2 regions of the Streptomyces sp. NBC_01717 genome follow, and region 2 is predicted to be linked to the other one. Evidence: predicted binding sites of a transcription regulator. Region 2 holds the regulator's gene; the other holds the start of a gene.
What was found. Region 2 encodes HspR, which represses chaperone genes until heat shock. Its sites were predicted from a motif close to TTGAGNNNNNNNNNCTCAA; they were not measured.

Region 1: the regulator HspR is predicted to act here: its motif matches at 2,147-2,165, upstream of lon (endopeptidase La).

Annotation. Positions count from the first base shown of each region.
Region 1 covers NZ_CP109178.1:3,398,795-3,402,206, reverse strand. The annotation lists gene OHB49_RS15260 (response regulator transcription factor) at 1-561, opposite strand, end outside; gene OHB49_RS15255 (spermidine synthase) at 797-1,489, opposite strand; gene lon (endopeptidase La) at 2,188-3,412, shown strand, end outside.
Region 2 covers NZ_CP109178.1:4,522,606-4,526,017, forward strand. The annotation lists gene OHB49_RS20445 (helix-turn-helix transcriptional regulator) at 1-184, shown strand, start outside; gene OHB49_RS20450 (LuxR C-terminal-related transcriptional regulator) at 422-1,441, shown strand; gene OHB49_RS20455 (heat shock protein transcriptional repressor HspR) at 1,478-1,924, opposite strand; gene dnaJ (molecular chaperone DnaJ) at 1,926-3,113, opposite strand; gene grpE (nucleotide exchange factor GrpE) at 3,207-3,412, opposite strand, start outside.

The DNA.
Region 1 (3,412 bases), 1.1 Mb from region 2:
GTTGGCCAGGCAGACCAGCAGGTCGAACTCGGTCGGCGTCAGGTGGACGTCCTCCGCGCGCACCCGGACCCGGCGCTGCGCGTGATCGATCTCCAGCTCGCCGAGGCGCAGGATGCCGCTGCGCGGCGTCACGGCGGCCAGTGCCGCGCGCTCGACCCGGCGCAGCAGGACATGCACCCGGGCCGCCAGTTCACGCATGGAGAACGGCTTGGTCATGTAGTCGTCGGCGCCGACACCGAGGCCGACCAGCATGTCGGTCTCGTCGTCCCGGGCGGTCAGCATCAGCACCGGCACCGGCCGCGCGGCCTGAACCCGGCGGCAGACCTCCAGGCCGTCGAAGCCCGGAAGCATGATGTCGAGCACCATCAGGTCGGGCTGCCAGGCCTCGGCCGCGTCGACGGCCGCGGGGCCGTCGAGCGCGGTCTGCACCAGAAAGCCCTCGGCCCGCAGGCGTGCGGAAATGGCGTCGACGATCGTCGCGTCGTCCTCGACCACCAGCACCCGGCGCTGCGCGCCCGGGGTGGCCGCGACACCGTTGTGGGTGGTGTGTGTCTGTTCCATCGCCCCGCCCCTGCCCGTTCTCGCGGGGGTCATTCCCCCGGACGCACGGTCTTCGCTTGTGAATTTTGTGGGTGATCCCGTTTGCCGCTCAGCAGCGTAAAGCCAGCAGGCTGTTCCCGGCTACGCAGGGTGTAACGGCACGGGAACGGGTTGGACGCAAGCAGGCGGCGGAGTGTCTGTCTTGTGGCGCTTGGCCCCCGGGCGTCCGGGGGCCCCGGATACCCGGAGGAGAACCTCAGTCGTCCCGAAGTGCGAGATGAACCACGTCGGGCACACCTCGGGCAACACGCACCTCCTCCGTCCTTACCCCAACGAATCCGGCATTCTTCAGGGCCTGTTCGAAGGCGGCGGACGGCTGCGCGGACCACACCGCCAGCACCCCACCCGGGTTGAGCCGTTCCCGGCAGTCCGCCAGCCCGGAAGCGGAGTAGAGACTTCCGTTGTCCTCGGTGACGATCCAGTCCGGTCCGTTGTCGATGTCCAGACACAACGCATCGTAACGGTCCGTAGTCGTACGCAGATATGTGACGAGGTCCGTCGCCAGGATCGTCGTCCGCGGATCGGTGAGCGCCGCGGCGGAGATCCGGGCCAGTGGCCCGTCCAGGTGCCAGTCGATGATCGCCTGCTCCCGTTCGACCACCGCGATTCGCCCCCAGCGCGGCTCGGCGGCGGCATGCGCCAGCGAGAAGCCGACCCCGAGCCCTCCGACGAGCACTGCCGGATCCGTCCGCCCGGCGGGCAGTGCGGCGAGTGCGGCATCGATCAGCAACCGTTCGGAGCGCCCGTCCGCGGTGTCCATCAGAAAGCACCCGTTGGCGATGATCTCGAAGTCGTCCCCCCGCTCCCGCAGGACGACCTCCCCGTACGGTCCCTCGCGGCGGTCGAGTGTGACGGGGCTGTGAGCGGTGCGGCGGTCGGCGGTCGGCATGTCCTCGGTCTCCGGTAGGCGGTGGATGGGGTCCCACCATCCTCGTCGGACGGCGCGGGAGGGGCCAAAATCGGTGGATCCGGGTGGGGCGCGAGGAGTCGAAGGGCAGGTGGCCCGCCCGCCGCTGTTGCACCGGCGCGCGGATGCCGGCGGTCGGCGAGGCGCCTTCGAGCCGTGCACCGCGAGGTATTCGGCTGCCGGCCGCGGCGCCAGGTCGTCGATGAGCGTGGTGAGGGGTGCCGGGTCCGTCGAAGGGGTGCGGCCGGTGGCCGCGGCGATGCGCATCTGCGCGGTCGGCTCGGCGTACAGGGCGCGCAGCAGGTCCAGGTCGGAGACGCCGGGAATGGCAGTGCCCCGCGGAATGCTGCCGTACAGGTAGGCGCTGTGCAGCTGCGTGGCGCCGAACGCATCGGTGATCCGGGAGCGGGCCGCCTCGACCACGGGGGCGAACGCCGCCGGTACGCGGCTCAGCGAGCCTTCATGTCTGATCGTCCCGTCCTCGGCCAGGCCCCTGTCGTCCACGCGTGTGTCACCCATGCGGGCACTCTCCCCCGTGCGTTAGGCGGGCCGCGAACGGATTTCGCAGGTGGCGGCGAGGCGGAAGGGGGATCGCTGAGAGCGAACACGGCCGCGGGAACATTAAGTCGCTCAGGAGCATTGAGCCTGCATAGCTCAACTTGAATGCCGAAGGGGAGATCATGGCTACTGAGCCCAACGCGGTCACTCCGCTGACCTTGCCAGTGCTGCCGCTCGACGACGAGGTCGTGCTGCCCGGAATGGTGGTTCCTCTCGACCTGTCCGACACCGATGTGCGGGCCGCCGTGGAGGCCGCGCAGGCAGCCGTCCGGCCGGGTGGCGGCAAGCCCGAGGTGCTGCTCGTGCCGCGGATCGACGGGACGTACACCGGAACGGGTGTGCTCGGTACCGTCGAGCAGGTCGGCCGGCTCTCCGACGGCGACCCCGGTGCGCTCATCCGCGGCCGTGACCGGGTGAGGATCGGCGCCGGGACCACCGGCCCCGGGGCAGCGCTCTGGGTGGAGGGGACACGCGTGGACGTGTCCGTCCCGGAGCCGCTTCCCGGTGCGGCCGCCGAGCTGGTCAAGGAGTACAAGGCCCTGGCCACCAGCTGGCTGAAGAAGCGCGGCGCCTGGCAGGTCGTGGACCGGGTCCAGCAGATCGACGACATCTCCGCGCTCGCCGACAACTCCGGTTACTCACCTTTCCTCACGACCACCCAGAAGGTGCAGCTCCTGGAGACCGCCGACGCGGTCGCCCGGCTGAAGCTCGCCATCCAGTGGCTCGGCGAACACCTCGCCGAACAGGACGTCGCCGAGTCCATCGCGAAGGATGTCCAGGAGGGCGTCGACAAGCAGCAGCGCGAGTTCCTGCTGCGGCGCCAGCTCGAAGCCGTACGCAAGGAACTGTCAGAGCTCAACGGCGACCCGGAGGACGAGTCCGACGACTACCGGGCGCGCGTCGAAGCCGCCGATCTTCCCGAGCACGTCCGTGAGGCCGCGCTCAAGGAGGTCGACAAGCTGGAGCGCTCGTCCGACCAGAGCCCCGAGGGTTCCTGGATCCGCACCTGGCTGGACACCGTCCTGGAGCTGCCGTGGAACGAGCGCACCGAGGACGCGTACGACATCCGCGCGGCCAAGGAGATCCTCGACGCCGAGCACGCCGGCCTGGAGGACGTGAAGGAGCGGATCACCGAGTACCTCGCCGTGCGCAAGCGCCGTGCCGACCGCGGTCTCGGGGTCGTCGGCGGGCGCCGCGGTGGTGCGGTGCTGGCCCTCGTCGGGCCTCCCGGCGTAGGCAAGACGTCCCTCGGCGAGAGCGTCGCGCACGCCATGGGACGCAAGTTCGTCCGTGTCGCGCTCGGCGGTGTGCGGGACGAGGCGGAGGTCCGCGGCCATCGGCGTACGT
Region 2 (3,412 bases):
TCATTCGATCGCGAAGCTGCTGGTGGAGGGCCATGTCGACGAGGCCATCGCCCGCCGTCTCGGCATGAACGTACGCACCTGCCGCGCGCACATCGCCAAGCTCAGTTCCGCGCTCGGCAGCAACAGTCGTGCGCAACTCGGCTACCTCATAGCGCAGTCCGGGATCCTTGAGCAGGATCACTGACCCGCCACGTACATCGCCGCTGCGCAACCACTGTGTGTGTCGGTGTTCGACATGGCGTCCGACCTGCTTCCTTCGTGAAGGCGTGCCGTGACCGCGCAACGGGGGAGAACACAGCCACGACCCCACGACCCTTGTGCTCCCGAGGAGTTCATCACCCCCGACACGGCAACACTCCCCCAATGACTACGCTTCCACCACCGTCAGCTTGTTGCACTGTAAAAAGTGGGGGGCCCTCAGATGGCCGTAGACAGGGAAGTTCCGGTCCACCCGCATGATGCGCGAGAGCTGTGTGACTCCGCGATCCAGCTCTACGCCGAGGCGCTCCGCAAGGGGCGGATCCCACGCGCCGACCTCGCACCAGCCCCGTGCCTCATCGACATGGCCCTGGTCCACCCCGACCCCCGGGACGACGCGTGGATGCGCCCCGTGCCACCGTCCGCCGCCCTGGCACATCTGCTGCAGCCCGTCACCCGCGAGATCCACGAACGGATACGGCGCACCGCGGCCCTCGCGGACTCGCTGGCCCCCCTGGCGTCGGTGGTCAGTGAGGACCCCAACCTCGCCATCACCGTCATCGAGGGAAAGCCACAGATCAGGGCAGCCGTCGGCGACGCGACGGCGGGAGCATCGAGGGAGGTGCTGACGATGCAGCCAGGCAGCACCAGACCCTTCAATCAAATGCCGGAGGCGCTGCCCCGCGCCCTGTCCATGGTCGAGCAAGGGGCCAGCCTGCGACACATCTACCAGCACTCGGCCCGGTACGCTCCCCGACTCAAGGAGTACCTGGCCCAGGTCCCCGCGGACCGCCTCCAGGTACGCACCGTCGAACAGACCGTGGAACGACTGCTCATCTTCGACCGCGCGGTCGCCTTCATTCCCGCAAACGCCACGCGGGACGTCGCCCTGGAGATCCGCCACCCCGCCCTGATCCGCTTCCTGATCCAGATGTACGAGGTCCTGTGGGCGCAGGCCACTCCCCTCACCCAGCAACTGCCCACATCGGCCCCCGGCACCCCCGTCACCGCCGTACAGCGCAGCATCGCGCGCCTCCTGGTCGAAGGCCACGTCGACGACGCGGTGGCCCGCAAGCTGGGCATCAGCGTCCGCACCTGCCGGTCCCACATCGCCAAACTCATGCAGGCACTCGACGCCTCCAGCCGGACCCAACTGGGCGCGCTCATCGTCCGGTCGGGCATCGCTGAGCCGGACGGTGACGTCCGCACCGACGCGGAAGGCCCGCCACCCGTTTCCGGGTGACGGGCCTCGGCCGTCGTACGTACGCCGTAACCGCGCCTATTCCTTCGGCCTCTTCGGCCGCCAGACCACCAACGCACTGGTCTGCTGCACATCCTGATACGGCACCAGATCACGCCGGTACGACGCATGCACCTGCGCCTCGCGCTGCTGCATCGCCGCCGCCGCACCGTCCACTGCCGCGGAGAGTTCGGCGACGCGCTGCTGGAGCGCGGCCACCTGGTTCTCCAGCTCGATGATGCGCTTGATGCCCGCCAGGTTGATGCCCTCGTCCTGCGACAGTTGCTGCACGGTGCGCAGCAGCTCGATGTCGCGGGCCGAGTAGCGCCGGCCGCGGCCGGCCGTGCGGTCCGGGGAGACCAGACCGAGGCGGTCGTACTGGCGCAGTGTCTGCGGATGCAGGCCCGCGAGCTGGGCCGCGATCGAGATCACGTACACCGGTGAGTCATCGGTCAGTTGGTACGGATTACGTCGTCGGCCGTCCACATCATGCTCCCTTCGCGGCCTGGAACAGCTCCGCCCGCGGGTCCTCCCCCGCGGTCGCCTTCCGGTAGGCCTCCAGCGCGTCCTGCGCCTCGGGACCCAGTTCCTTCGGCACGGCCACCTCGACGGTGACCAGCAGGTCGCCCCGGGTGCCGTCCTTGCGTACCGCACCCTTGCCCCGGGCGCGCATCGTACGCCCGTTGGGGGTACCGGCCGGCAGTTTCAGGGTGACCGGGGGGCCGCCGAGCGTGGGGACCTTCACCTCGCCGCCGAGCGCCGCCTCCACGAAGGTGACGGGCACGGTGACCGTGAGGTTGTCGTCCCTGCGGCCGAAGACCGGGTGGGCGTCGACATGGACGACGACGTACAGATCGCCGGCCGGGCCGCCGCGCTCGCCCGGAGCGCCCTTGCCGCGCAGCCGGATCCGCTGGCCGTCGGAGACGCCCGCCGGGATCCTGACCTGCATGGTGCGCGACGAACGCGCCCGTCCACTGCCCTTGCAGACATCGCACGGGTCCTGGGCGATGAGGCCCCGGCCCTTGCAGTCCACGCAGGGATCGGTGAGCGAGAACCCGCCGCCGCTGCCGCGCGACACCTGGCCGGTGCCGACACAGGTCGGGCAGACCCTCGGGGTGCCGTTCTTGTCGCCGGTGCCCGAACACGCCTTGCAGGGCGCCTGGCTGGACATCCGCAGCGGGACCGTGGCCCCGTCGACCGCCTCGGTGAAGCTGAGCGTCACCTCGGACTCGATGTCCTGGCCGCGGCGCGGCTGCACACGTGTCCCCGCACCGCCGCCCCGGTTGAACAGGCCGCCGAAGACATCGCCGAGACCGCCGCCGCCACCGAAACCACCGGGGCCGCCGGCTCCGCCGCCCTGGGTGCCTCCGAAGAGGTCGCCCAGGTCGAAGTTGAAGTTGCCTCCCGCACCGCCGGGACCGGCCCGGAAGCCGCCGTTGCCGAAGAGGGCGCGCGCCTCGTCGTACTCCTTGCGCTTCTTGGAGTCGCCGAGGATGTCATTGGCCTCGGAGATCTCCTTGAAGCGCTCCTCCGCCTTGTCGTCGCCCTTGTTGGCGTCGGGGTGGAACTCGCGGGCGAGCTTGCGGTACGCCTTCTTGATCTCTGCGTCGGTGGCGTCCTTGGGGACGCCGAGAACCTTGTAGTAGTCCTTCTCGACGAAGTCCTTCGTGCTCATCGACGTCCCTCCTTCCGGACGATCGGCCGGGCGACCGGCCCGAGGGCCGGTCGCCGGGGCAGACGGTGGGCCCCTCGGTGGTCGGACGAAATGTCAGACCTCCTCGGTGCCACCGCTCTCCTCGTCGTCTGTCTTCTCTTCCTTCGCCGCCGCAGGGGCCGCCCCCGGCTGGGGTTCGGCCACCGCCACCCGCGCGGGGCGGATGGTGCGCTCGCCGATGCGATACCCCGGCTGGAGGATCGCCACGCAGGTCGTCTCGGTGACGTCCGGCGCGTACGAGTGCATCAGCGCCTCGTGGA